Linked DNA regions of Variovorax paradoxus. The protein of the gene in region 1 interacts with the protein of each later gene in a pairwise test. Links are inferred from orthologs where the notes say so. Each region holds a gene or a part of one and is shown in the gene's direction. Other genes may lie near its edges.

The links. The genes of interacting proteins can lie anywhere in the genome.
Region 2: the proteins of grpE (region 1) and QFZ47_RS12485 interact in binary tests that used the Escherichia coli proteins (3 or more experiments, as listed by UniProt). The link is inferred for Variovorax paradoxus from one-to-one orthologs.
Region 3: the proteins of grpE (region 1) and groL interact in binary tests that used the Escherichia coli proteins (3 or more experiments, as listed by UniProt). The link is inferred for Variovorax paradoxus from one-to-one orthologs.

Annotation. Positions count from the first base shown.
Region 1 is NZ_JAUSXL010000002.1:180,162-185,128, forward strand. The notes cover bases 2,143-4,967. They hold grpE (nucleotide exchange factor GrpE), read left to right. Parts: upstream 2,143-3,179; coding sequence 3,180-3,755; downstream 3,756-4,967. Other genes in these bases: QFZ47_RS04610 (winged helix-turn-helix transcriptional regulator), read left to right, coding at 2,143-2,571; QFZ47_RS04615 (FKBP-type peptidyl-prolyl cis-trans isomerase), read left to right, coding at 2,670-3,020; dnaK (molecular chaperone DnaK), read left to right, coding at 3,876-4,967. Also shown: QFZ47_RS04600 (Bug family tripartite tricarboxylate transporter substrate binding protein), read left to right, coding at 1-951; asd (archaetidylserine decarboxylase), read left to right, coding at 1,097-1,948; more of QFZ47_RS04610, read left to right, coding at 2,125-2,142. UniProt on the Escherichia coli protein: Participates actively in the response to hyperosmotic and heat shock by preventing the aggregation of stress-denatured proteins, in association with DnaK and GrpE. It is the nucleotide exchange factor for DnaK and may function as a thermosensor.
Region 2 is NZ_JAUSXL010000002.1:1,846,354-1,850,298, reverse strand. Bases 1,072-3,945 are described here. They hold QFZ47_RS12485 (Nramp family divalent metal transporter), read left to right. Parts: upstream 1,072-1,781; coding sequence 1,782-3,110; downstream 3,111-3,945. Other genes in these bases: QFZ47_RS12475 (M4 family metallopeptidase), read right to left, coding at 3,475-3,945; QFZ47_RS12480 (protealysin inhibitor emfourin), read right to left, coding at 3,137-3,478; QFZ47_RS12490 (putative quinol monooxygenase), read right to left, coding at 1,374-1,682; QFZ47_RS12495 (hypothetical protein), read right to left, coding at 1,072-1,297. Also shown: QFZ47_RS12500 (hypothetical protein), read right to left, coding at 73-669; more of QFZ47_RS12495, read right to left, coding at 689-1,071. UniProt on the Escherichia coli protein: H(+)-stimulated, divalent metal cation uptake system. Involved in manganese and iron uptake. Can also transport cadmium, cobalt, zinc and to a lesser extent nickel and copper. Involved in response to reactive oxygen.
Region 3 is NZ_JAUSXL010000002.1:807,353-811,333, forward strand. Bases 1,072-3,981 are described here. They hold groL (chaperonin GroEL), read left to right. Parts: upstream 1,072-1,655; coding sequence 1,656-3,308; downstream 3,309-3,981. Other genes in these bases: QFZ47_RS07605 (co-chaperone GroES), read left to right, coding at 1,311-1,601; xylB (xylulokinase), read right to left, coding at 3,380-3,981. In the rest of the region: QFZ47_RS07595 (T6SS phospholipase effector Tle1-like catalytic domain-containing protein), read right to left, coding at 1-225; QFZ47_RS07600 (DUF3304 domain-containing protein), read right to left, coding at 222-773.

The DNA of each region.
Region 1 (4,967 bases):
CTTGCCGCAGGCCTGCCCGCATTCGCGCAGGGCCCGGGCAACTGGCCCACGGGCAAGGCCATCACCTACCTCGTGCCCTTTCCCGCGGGCGGCACGACCGACGTGCTGGCGCGCCTGATCGGCCAGAAGCTCGGCACGGTGCTGGGCACGAGCGTGATCATCGACAACAAGGGCGGCGCCGGCGGCAGCGTGGGCTCGGAAATCGGCGCACGCGCGGCGCCCGACGGCTTCACGATGGTGGGCGGCACGATCAGCTCGCACGCCATCAACATCAGCCTGTACCCGAAACTCGGCTACGACCCGCAGAAGTCGTTTGCCCCGGTGACGCTGATCGGCACCAATCCGCTGGTGCTGGTGGTGAACCAGGCCAGCCCCTACAAGACACTGAAGGACGTGCTGGAAGCCAGCAAGACCAAGTCGGGCGGCCTCTCGTCGGCCTCCGCCGGCACGGGCACCTCGCAGCATCTGTCGCTCGAGTTGCTGGCGTTCAAGTCGGGCGTGAAGTTCACGCACATTCCGTACAAGGGCAGCGGCCCGGCCATCCAGGACGTGATCGGCGGCCAGGTCGACATGATGTTCGACACCACCGTGGTGGCGGGCCCGCACGTGCAGAGCGGCAAGCTGCGCGCGATCGCCGTGACCTCGGCCAAGCGCCTGGCGTCGATGCCCGACGTGCCGACCGTCGCGGAATCGGGCATCGCGGGCCTGCAGGACTTCGAGGTGCTGTCGTGGCAGGCGATCTTCGTGCCCGCGGGCACGCCGGCGCCCATCGTCGAGCGGCTGCACACCGAGATCCGCAAGATCCTTTCAACGCCCGAGATGCAGGAAAAACTCAAGGGCTTCGGCATGGAGCCCGCCGACCTGACAACTGCGAAGATCGCGGCCTTCCAGAAGGCCGAGGTCGAAAAGTGGGCGCAGGTGATCAAGGCCGCGGGCATCAAGGCGGATTGACGCCGGCTTGGGGCGTGCCAGAGGCGCGTCCCGGCTACGAGAAACGGCGCGCCGGATACAAGGGAAGCCTCCTACGTTCGGGCCGCCGGGCGCTTTATAGAATGCCCCTCCGATTCGCACTCCAGGCATTCCAGGCCTCCCACACGTGTCCGACCGCTCTGCCGTACTGCCCCAATACCTGTTTCCCAAGCAGGCCCTGACGAACTTCGCCGGCTGGGTCGCGGGCAAGGAACGCGGCGCCGTCACCACGTGGATCATCCGGCGCTTCGTTGCCAAGTACGGCGTCGACATGGGCGAGGCGCTCGAATCCGACATCAACCACTACAAGAGCTTCAACCAGTTCTTCACGCGCGCGCTCAAGCCCGGCGTGCGGCCGCTCGCGCAGGCCGACCTCCTGTGCCCGGTGGACGGCGCGATCAGCCAGTTCGGCGCCATCGAGGGCGACCAGATCTTCCAGGCCAAGGGCCACAACTACACCACCACCGCGCTGGTCGGCGGCGACGCGGTGCTGGCGGCGCGCTTCGCGCACGGCAGCTTCGCAACGCTGTACCTGAGTCCGAAGGACTACCACCGCATCCACATGCCGTGCGAGGGGCGCCTGGTGCGCATGATCCACGTGCCCGGCGACCTGTTCTCGGTCAACCCCGTCACGGCGCGCGGCGTGCCCGGCCTGTTCGCGCGCAACGAGCGCGTGGTGTGCGTCTTTGAATCGGCGCACGGGCCTTTCGTGCTGGTGCTGGTGGGAGCCACCATCGTCGGCAGCATGGCCACCGTGTGGCACGGCGTGGTCAATCCGCCGCGCGGCGGCGAGCTGCGCGAATGGCACTACGCCGATCAGCAGATCGTGCTCGGGCAGGGCGAGGAGATGGGCCGCTTCTTGCTCGGCTCCACCGTCGTCATGCTGTTCCCGGCGCCCCCGCTGGCCTTCAATCCCGACTGGTCGCCCACCCGCGCGGTCCGGTTGGGCGAAGCCATGGCCAATTTCGCCAATTTGTGAAGCTTTGTCTCACGGCCCGCATGCAGCATGCACCCGTAGCTATAAAACTAGTAGCATCGTGATCCTTGCGCTATAGTCGCCGGCCAACGCGCGGTCATGTAGCGAGCCAACAAGAACGCGAGGCACCGGCCCTTCCCAGGATCGATGGCCCGCCCAGCCCCGAGGAGATGATGTCGATGAGTACCAAGGAAAACGCAGCCGTCAGCCAGCTGCTCGCGCTGCTCGAGGCCCGCTACGCACTTCGCGTGCTCTGGGCGCTGCGCGATGGGCACGCACAGACCTTCCGGCTGCTGCAGGACAGCGTCGGCAGCATCACCCCCAACACGCTCAACACCCGCATCAAGGAGCTGCGCGAGGCCGGCCTCGTGAGCCATGGCGGCGATGGCTACAGCCTCACGGTGAGCGGACAAGACCTTCTCAAGCGGCTCTCGGATCTGCAGGCCTTCGCGGGCAAATGGCAGCTGGGCCAGGTCAAGAAGGCGGCGGCGCCCGCCCCCCCTGCGCCTTCGTCGAATTCGCCTTCGGCGCCTCCTTCTTCCTCTTCCCCTGGCGCAGCGCCCTCTCCCGCGCCTGCTGCGTCGTCTCCGTCTTCCTCCGTCCCGCCTCTTGACACTGGCAATTGAGCAGGCCGGCCGGCCTCTCCCGGGGCGTCGGTAAACTCCGCGCCTTCGGTCCGTTTATCCATCCACCCTCCATTCCATTGACGCAAGGAGCGTTCAACATGCCTACCACTCCCTCCGGCCTGCAATACGAAGACACCACCGTGGGCGACGGCGCAGAAGCCAAGGCCGGCCAGCACGTGCACGTGCACTACACCGGCTGGCTCTACAACGACGGCGTGCAAGGCGCCAAGTTCGATTCGAGCCGCGACCGCAACGACCCGTTCGCGTTCTCGCTGGGCGCAGGCCAGGTCATCAAGGGCTGGGACGAAGGCGTTGCCGGCATGAAGATCGGCGGCAAGCGCACGCTGATCATTCCCGCGTCGCTGGGCTATGGCGCACGCGGCGCGGGCGGCGTGATCCCGCCCAACGCCACGCTCAAGTTCGACGTCGAACTGCTCGACGCGCACTGATCTTTCTCCAAGCCAGGCGCTGGCACGAAGGCCCGATTGCGGGCCTTTTTCATGCCTCCGCGACCCTTTTGGCCGCATTTTTTCGCTTGAAATGCCCCTGACCAGCCCCAAGTGGCTGGCTATCGTTTTGTTTCCCGGCCCCCACCGGTTCTCTGAAAAATGTCCGACCCGCAACAATCCGCACAGAATTCGCAAATGCTGCAAGGCGAGCCAAGCCCCGAAGAACTGGAAGCCGCACAGGCTGCCAACGAAGCCGAGGCGCAGGACGCGCTCGCCGTTGCCCAGGGCGAACTTGCTGCCCTCCAGGCCAAGAATGCCGAGCTGTCCGACCAGTACCTGCGCGCCCAAGCCGACGTCCAGAACGCCCGCCGCCGCGCCGACGACGAAATCACCAAGGCGCGCAAGTTCGCCGTCGAGGCCTTTGCCGAGAGCCTGCTGCCGGTGACCGACAGCCTCGAAGCCGGCCTGGCCATCAAGGACGCCACCCCCGAGCAGATCCGCGAAGGCGCCGAAGCCACGCTGCGCCAGCTCAAAAGCGCGCTCGAACGCAACAAGGTGATCGAGGTGGCTCCAGCCCCCGGCACCAGGTTCGATCCGCACCAGCACCAGGCCATCTCGGTGGTGCCCGCTCCCGAGCAGGAGCCCAACACCGTGGTGAGCGTGCTCCAGAAGGGCTACACCATCAACGACCGCGTGCTGCGCCCGGCGCTGGTCACGGTCAGCGCGCCGAAGTAACCGGCCCCGGCTCGCTGCACACACGATTCCCACAGGAAATCCCCGCTTCATACCTTGAATCGCGCCGGGTTATCCACAAGTTCATAACAACATACTTTTCAGGCTTTCAGGAGTAAGAACATGGCAAAGATCATCGGCATCGACCTCGGCACCACCAACTCGTGCGTGTCGATCATGGAAGGCAACACCACGCGTGTGATCGAGAACTCGGAAGGTGCGCGCACCACGCCGTCGATCGTGGCTTACCAGGAAGACGGCGAAGTGCTGGTCGGTGCCTCGGCCAAGCGCCAGGCCGTGACCAATCCCAAGAACACGCTGTACGCGATCAAGCGCCTGATCGGCCGCAAGTTCGAGGAAAAGGAAGTCCAGAAGGACATCGACCTGATGCCCTACACCATCGCGAAGGCCGACAACGGCGACGCATGGGTGGAAGTGCGCGGCAAGAAGATCGCGCCCCAGCAGGTCAGCGCCGACATCCTGCGCAAGATGAAGAAGACCGCCGAAGACTATCTCGGCGAAACCATCACCGAAGCCGTGATCACGGTGCCGGCCTACTTCAACGACGCCCAGCGCCAGGCCACCAAGGACGCCGGCCGCATTGCGGGCCTGGACGTCAAGCGCATCATCAACGAGCCCACCGCTGCTGCGCTGGCCTTCGGCCTCGACAAGCAGGACAAGGCCGACCGCAAGATCGCCGTGTATGACCTCGGCGGCGGCACCTTCGACGTGTCGATCATCGAAATTGCGGACGTCGACGGCGAGAAGCAGTTCGAAGTGCTGTCGACCAACGGCGACACCTTCCTGGGCGGCGAAGACTTCGACCAGCGCATCATCGACTACATCATTGCCGAGTTCAAGAAAGAGCAAGGCGTGGACCTGGGCAAGGACGTGCTCGCGCTGCAGCGCCTGAAGGAAGCGGCCGAAAAGGCCAAGATCGAACTGTCGAACAGCGCGCAGACCGACATCAACCTGCCCTACATCACGGCCGATGCCTCAGGTCCGAAGCACCTGAACATCAAGCTCACGCGCGCCAAGCTCGAAAGCCTGGTCGACGAGCTGGTCGAACGCACCATCGCGCCCTGCCGCCTGGCCATCAAGGACGCGGGCATCAGCGTGTCGGACATCAACGACGTGATCCTGGTCGGCGGCATGACCCGCATGCCCAAGGTGCAGGAAAAGGTGAAGGCCTTCTTCGGCAAGGAGCCGCGCAAG
Region 2 (3,945 bases), 1.7 Mb from region 1 along the record:
TTTGAAGCCCCAACGAAAGAACGCGCCTCCGGGCGCGTTTTTTTCATGGGCGCGCCGGTTGGGGCACCCGCTTCAGCGCAGCTTCTCGTTCCTGCGGATCTCGCTGCTGAGCTGCGAGGTCAGGCGCGTTGCCGCGCGCCGGGCCGCCAGCCCATAGTCGCCGTTGAACTCCCCGAATTCCGCCGTGCCGTTGCCGACTGCGCGCACGCGCGTGAGCTCGGCGCCCGCGGCATCGCTCACCACGCAGCTCACTTCGGCGGTGAACGATGTGGGCGGCCAGGTGATCCAGGAGGACGAACTCGAATCGGTCTTGACCTGCGGCGTGAACACCAGCGACACGCCCGCCGCCTCGTTGGCCTTTGCATCGCCGGCGGTGCGCAGCACGACCACGTCGCGGTAGACCGCACGCAGCGCGTCGCGGATCGACTTTTCGAGATCGCGGTACGGGTAGTAGCTCACGCGGTCGCCGCTGCCGCCGGCGGTGGTCACCTGCTGGTCGCGCTGGGCGTCGGTCATCACGTAGGCCACCTTCTTCGGGAGGAGGCGGGCCTGCGACCGCGGCGGCGCGGTTTCCGTGATCATCGTGATCGGATGGGCGCAGCCTGCCAGCAAGGCCGCCAGAACGGCGGCGGCAAACAGGCGGGCGGCCGAAGAAAAAGGAAACGGCATGGTGCGGCTTTCTCCGGTGCTAGGGCGCGGGCGAGGGCGCTATGGCCGCGATGAACTGCGGATCGGCATACACCTGCCGCAGCAGCGCGCGCACCAGCCTCGGGTAGGCGGCCTGTCCGGCGGGCACGGCCACGATGTTGGCGTAGCTCGAATCGAAGGCGAGTTCGCCGCGGTAGGTCTTGCGCAGCCGCTGCGCGGAGGCGCGCGTCACGACCACTTCCACCTCCATGCGGCCGCTGCCGTTGATCACGCCAAGGTCGAGTTCGTTGGCCAGGATCCGCGCCGCGATGCGGGTCGGTGCCTTGGGGTCGTAGGCCGATATTTCTCCGAGGTCGCGCATCAGCGCGTCTTCGAGGTATTGCGCGAAGGTGCCGCTGGGCGAAAGCAGTTTCGCGCGGCGCAGGCTCAGCGTGTTGATGCTGTCGTTCGGATCGGTCGGCTGCACCTTCGCCACGGCCACCATGCCGGGGCGCGTGGCTTCGAGCCGGTCGAGCGCCTCGTAGTCGGCCGCGTAGGGCGGTGCGGCGAGCTGCGCGCAGCCGGACGCCAGCACCGCCGCGGCCAGCGCACCGAGCGCTCCAACCAAAGCGCGCAAGCGCCAACCCCGCGGTCTGAAGAAGATCGTCATGCCTTGAGTCCCTCCTCGGGATGCCTGATCCCGGCGCGAGGGTAGCAGGCATTGCGCCGCGCGCGAAGGCCGATTTTCAGACCGGCTCGAGCACGTGGATCAGCTTGCTCTCGACGAACTCCTTGGTCTTCGCCCCGTGGGCCGCCATGTGCGGCGCCACGGCATGCGCCTGCAGGTGCGCCAGCGTTTCCCATTTTTCGATCACCACGAAGGTGTCCGGCCCGAAGCTGGCTTTCGATGTCGGGACGCCTTGCGCGTCGACCGTGGCGCCGTACTCGATGCAGCCTTCCTCGGCCAGCACGGCCGCGCGGTTGGCGGCAAAGGCTTCGAGCAGCTGGGCGCGCAGGCCCGGCTTGGCGGTGATGACGGCGACGACGTGGATCATGGAAAAGGGCTCCATTGCATGTTTGTGGGATGGGACCGTCGAATCTAAAAGACTGGCCGCTCGGCCAGCGGTCCCGCGCGCGACCCTATCATCGCCCGCATGTTCTTTCCCCTGCCCCGCACGGCCACCGCGCCGTTCTGCCCTTCGGAAGTCAAGGGCAGCGTGGCGGTCCCGCAGGACCTGCCCTTCGGCAAGAAGCTGCTGCGCTACGCGGGCCCTGGCCTGCTGGTCTCGGTGGGCTACATGGACCCGGGCAACTGGGCGACCGACATCGAGGCCGGCTCGCGCTTCGGCTATGGCCTGCTCTTCGTGGTGCTGCTCGCGAGCCTGGCGGCGATGCTGCTGCAGACGCTGTGCGTGCGGCTCGGGCTGGTGGCGCAGAAAGACCTCGCGCGCGCCTGCCGCGAGCACTATTCGCCGCGCGCGAGCCGCTTCCTGTGGCTGGGCGCGGAGCTGGCCATCGTGGCCTGCGACCTGGCCGAGGTGCTGGGCAGCGCGCTCGCATTGCACCTGCTGTTCGGCGTCTCGATTCCGGTCGGCATTGCGATCACGGCATTCGACACGCTGCTCGTGCTGGGGCTCCAAGGCGCGGGCTTCCGGCGCGTCGAGGCCATCGTGCTCGGGCTGGTGGGCACCATCGCGGGCTGCTTCGTGGTGGAGCTCGCGATGTCGCAGCCCAACTGGTTCGGCGTGGCGATGGGCTTTGCGCCCAGCTTCGAGCGGCTGCAGCAGCCTGGCGCGCTCTACCTTGCGATCGGCGTGGTCGGCGCCACCGTGATGCCGCACAACCTGTACCTGCATTCGTCCATCGTGCAGACCCGGCTGGTGGCCGACAGCGATGCGGCGCGGCGCGAGGCGGTGCGCTTCTGCACCTTCGACGCGGTGTTCTCGCTGTCGCTCGCGCTCCTGGTCAACGCGGCCATCATGGTGCTGGCGGCCAGCGCCTTCCACAGCACGGGCCATGTGGAAGTGACCGAGATCGACGACGCCTACCGGCTCATCGAGCCTATCGTGGGCAGCGCGTTCGCCGCCACGCTGTTCGGCATTGCGCTCCTGGCCTCGGGCCAGAGTTCGACCTTCACCGGCACCATCGCGGGCCAGATCATCATGGAAGGGTTCCTCGACCTGAAGATCCCGTGCTGGCAGCGCCGCCTGATCACGCGGGGGCTGGCGCTCGGGCCGGCATTCTTCGGTGTCTGGTGGTTCGGCGATGGCGGCGTGGGCAGGATGCTGGTGCTGAGCCAGGTGGTGCTGAGTTTTCAGCTGCCGTTCGCGATGTGGCCGCTGATCCGCTTCACGAGCAGCCGCGCGCTGATGGGCGGCTTTGCCAACGGCACCGTGGTCAAGCTGCTGGCATGGGGGCTGTTCGGCGTGATCAGCTCGGCCAACGTGTGGCTGGTGGCGTCGACGGTTTTCGGCGGCCTTTGATTCGAAGAAGCCGCACCGCGCCTGCCTCAGCGCTCGGCCGCGTCTTTCCAGAGGTGCACCAGCGCCTCGGGCGCCTCGTTCTCGGGCACCTCGAAGCTGACCGAAGAGCCCGAACGGGTGGTGGCACTTTCCACCACCACCTCCACGCGGTAGAAGCGCTGGTCGCCGCCCGGCGAGCCGGGGCCGCTGCGCTGCCCGGCGTGCGGTGCGGCGCTTTGCAATGCCTCGCCGATCCGCTGGCGCAGTTCTTCGCTGCAGTTGCCCAGCTGGTAGCTGCGCGGGCGCGAAAGGCCCGGCACGTAGGCCACGCCGCCCTCGCGCGTCACGCGCACGACGGAAGCCTGGTCCAGGGGCGGAAGCTGAATCATGATGCTGAGACTCCCACGGTGTTCCATGCGGCGCCCACGGCCTTGTGTGCCGCGCTGTCGGCGCCGAAGCGCTTGGCCGCATTCTCCGCGCTCAGCTGGGCGAAGGCCAGGAAGTCGGCATCCTGGCGCAGCCGCCGGTCGCACACCGTGTCGTACCAGACGCGGCCGGCCGTCTCCCATGCCGGGCCGGGGATGGCCGTGGCAGCGAGATGGAAGGCGCGGTTCGGAATGCCGGAATTGATGTGCACGCCGCCATTGTCCTGCCGTGTGACCACAAAGTCTTTCATGTGGGCAGGCTGCGGATCCTTGCCGAGCACCGGGTCGTCGTAGGCCGTGCCGGGCTCGGCCATCGAGCGCAGCGCGCGGGCCTTCACCTTGTCGGTGAAGAGCCCCGCGCCCACCAGCCAGTCGGCCTGCTGCGCCGTCTGCTTGAGCAGGTGCTGCTTGACCAGGGCGCCGAACACGTC
Region 3 (3,981 bases), 630 kb from region 1 along the record:
CGGAGGACGCGGAGGCTCCTTGTAGTCGGCGTCCTCGTTGTTGCCCGTCCCGTCGAAGAACATGCCCACGAAGATGACGCCAGTGCAGCTTGGCTTCGAACTCACGGGGTTGGCGGCGCACACTGCCTTGTCGCGCTGCATCAGTTCGCGCGGCGTCAACGGACGCTCGCGACTTCGGGTCAAGCCAAGTGCGGGGTTCAATGCCGCATCGATGCTGTCCGTCATTCAGGCAGTCTCCCTTCCTTCTCATATTCCAGCAGCTGCTTGCTGGTTTCCCAGGGAAGTTTGTCTTCCTCGCTCATGGGGTAGCGGGGATGCTCGATGCCATAGTTGGAGACCACGACCTTGACCTTGTGGTTCGGATAGAAATGCGCCTGGATATCTCCAGTGCGCTTGGAGTACTCAGGGATTTCAACCACGGCTTCTTGAGGAGGCGGCGGCCTGGGACCACCTTGCGTGGTGTCGTAGCTCCATCGCACTTTGACTTTCATGCCTGCGTGCCAACGCACCGGAATTCTTGCGCAGCATGAAGATTTCCCTCCTCCTGCCTCGGGCGTTATGTTCGGCCCCCCTGCACCATCGACCGTAAAGCTCTCGATGCCCCAATCGCTCATGTGGTTGTAGCCCATGACCGACGCCGGGACCATCTCATCGCTGCAACCGACCAGCAGCGCGCATGCGCCTGCGGCCAGCCAACCCAGCTTCTGCCTCCTGGCAAGGCAGACGGTCGATTTACCGACCCCTATGAATTTTCTGAGCAAGGTGTTCCCCATCACGACGGTGGCGGGCTTGCCCAGCAGGGCCTTCGCGTCGATGGCGTTGCTGCCCAGCACGTCTAGGTCGAAAGCGTAGGCCTGGCTGAGCGCCTCGCGCCCGACCAGCCGATGGAATTGCAGTGCCTCACCCAGCGGCCTCTGGATGGTGACGCGGCGCTTCATGGCTGCCGCAAGCGTGCAGGCACGCCGAGTAGATCGAACATGGGACTCCCTGAATGTGTCTGCCGCTCCGGGTACGGGCTGGCTTTTGTGCAGGGATTATGTAAGTCGATGTTCCTGCGGCGGAAGCACCCGAAAGTAGCAATTGCGAGCCGGACCCCCTCCATTCAAGTGAACAAATGCACGTCCAGCGGTGGCGCCCGACGCCCGCTTCTTCCGCATCCACCCCACCCCTGGCCTTGAAACTCCGCCGATTGCCCTTATGATTAGCACTCGCTGCTGACGAGTGCTAACAAGCCTCGCTTCCAGTCGATGGGCCGCCGGTTTTTCCCGCCGGCGCCCGACCACAACCCCGTTTCTTATCCAGGAGATGCAATGAAACTTCGTCCTTTGGCCGATCGCGTGATCGTCAAGCGTATCGACAGCGAAACCAAGACCGCCTCCGGCATCGTCATCCCCGACGCAGCCGCCGAAAAGCCCGATCAGGGTGAAGTCCTGGCCGTGGGCCCGGGCAAGCGCACCGACAAGGGCGAACTGACCGCACTGACCGTCCGGGTCGGCGACCGCGTCCTGTTCGGCAAGTACAGCGGCCAGACCGTCAAGGTCGATGGCGACGAACTGCTCGTGATGAAGGAAGACGACCTGTTCGCAGTCGTCGAGAAGTAAGTCTTCTCTCCCTTCCATCCCATCCAAATTCAATCCATTCGGAGTTAATTCATCATGGCAGCAAAAGACGTAGTCTTCGGCGGAGAAGCCCGCGCACGCATGGTCGAGGGTGTCAACATCCTGGCCAACGCAGTCAAAGTGACCCTGGGCCCCAAGGGCCGCAACGTGGTGCTCGAACGCTCGTTCGGCGCCCCCACCGTCACCAAGGACGGTGTGTCGGTCGCCAAGGAAATCGAACTCAAGGACAAGCTTCAGAACATGGGCGCCCAGCTCGTGAAGGAAGTGGCCTCCAAGACTTCGGACAACGCCGGTGACGGCACCACCACCGCGACCGTGCTGGCCCAGGCCATCGTTCGCGAAGGTTTCAAGCTGGTGGCTGCCGGCATGAACCCGATGGACCTGAAGCGCGGCATCGACAAGGCTGTCACGGCCCTGGTCGCCGAGCTGAAGAAGGCTTCCAAGCCCACCACCACGTCTAAGGAAATCGCTCAAGTCGGCTCGATCTCGGCCAACAGCGACGAAACCATCGGCAAGCTCATCGCTGACGCGATGGACAAGGTCGGCAAGGAAGGCGTGATCACCGTGGAAGACGGCAAGTCGCTGGACAGCGAACTCGACGTCGTCGAAGGCATGCAGTTCGACCGCGGCTACCTGTCGCCCTACTTCATCAACAACCCCGAGAAGCAATCGGCGCTGTTGGACAACCCCTTCGTGCTGCTGTTCGACAAGAAGATCAGCAACATCCGTGATCTGCTGCCGGTGCTGGAGCAAGTCGCCAAGGCAGGCCGTCCTCTCTTGATCATTGCCGAAGAAGTCGAAGGCGAAGCCCTGGCTACCTTGGTCGTGAACACGATTCGCGGCATTCTGAAGGTCGTGGCCGTCAAGGCTCCTGGCTTCGGCGACCGCCGCAAGGCCATGCTGGAAGACATCGCCATCCTGACGGGCGGCAAGGTCATCGCTGAAGAAGTGGGCCTGACGCTCGAAAAGGTGACGCTGGCCGACCTGGGCCAAGCCAAGCGCATCGAAGTGGGCAAGGAAAACACCATCATCATCGACGGTGCTGGTGCTGCCGGCGACATCGAAGCCCGCGTGAAGCAAGTGCGCGTGCAGATCGAAGAAGCCACGAGCGACTACGACCGTGAAAAGCTGCAAGAGCGCGTGGCCAAGCTGGCCGGCGGCGTGGCAGTGATCAAGGTTGGCGCCGCCACCGAAGTCGAGATGAAGGAAAAGAAGGCACGCGTCGAAGACGCCCTGCACGCCACCCGCGCTGCAGTGGAAGAAGGCGTTGTGGCTGGCGGCGGCGTGGCTCTGCTGCGTGCCAAGCAAGCCGTGGGCGAGTCGGTCAAGGGCGACAACGCCGACCAGGACGCCGGCATCAAGCTGGTGCTCAAGGCTGTCGAAGCGCCCCTGCGCGAAATCGTCAACAACGCGGGCGGCGAAGCCTCGGTGGTGGTGAACGCTGTGTTGGCCGGCAAGGGCAACTACGGCTTCAATGCCCAGAACGACACGTACGGCGACATGCTCGAACTGGGCATTTTGGACCCGACGAAGGTCACCCGCACCGCGCTGCAGAACGCAGCATCGGTGTCCTCGCTGCTGCTGACGACCGAAGCCATGGTCGCCGATGCACCGAAGGACGAAGCCGGTGCCGGCGGCGGCATGCCTGACATGGGCGGCATGGGCGGCATGGGCGGCATGGGCATGTAATGCCCGGCTGAGCACTGCTCACCAAAGTAAAAAGGGCCGCGCAAGCGGCCCTTTTTCATTGCGCGCCACCTTTATCGAAACTGGTCGCGCAGTGCCATGTACAGCACCTGGAACCGCGCATGGCGCGTCTTGTGCCCATCGGCACCTTCGAGCGAAGGCACCAACTGCTGCTTGACCGGCGGCAGCGTGCACACCTCGGCCACAGTGCCGCCGTCCGCCAGCCACGCGAGGCGCGCCGCACCCAGCGCGCCGCCGGTCTCGCTGCCCGCATAGAGCGTGAGCGGCACCTGGAAGATATCGGCCAGCAACTGGCCCCACCAGACACTGCGCGCGCCGCCCCCCACCAGTGCCACTTCGCGCAGCGGCATGCCGGCGGGCAGGCGCAGGGTGTCGAAGCCGTCGCGCAGACCAAAGCTCACGCCCTCGACCACGGCATAGGCAATCTCCGCCGGGCCGTGCGCATGCGTCAGCCCGAACAGCACGCCCTGCGCGTTCGGGTTGTTGTGCGGCGAGCGCTCGCCCGAGAGATACGGCAGGAACAGCGGGCAGCGTGCCCGCTGTTCAGGCGCGACCGACGCCGCGGCTTCGAGCAACGCGGCCTCGTCGGCAAACCTGAAGGTCTTGGCGGCCCAGCTCACGGCGCTCGCGGCCGAGAGCATCACCGACATCTGGT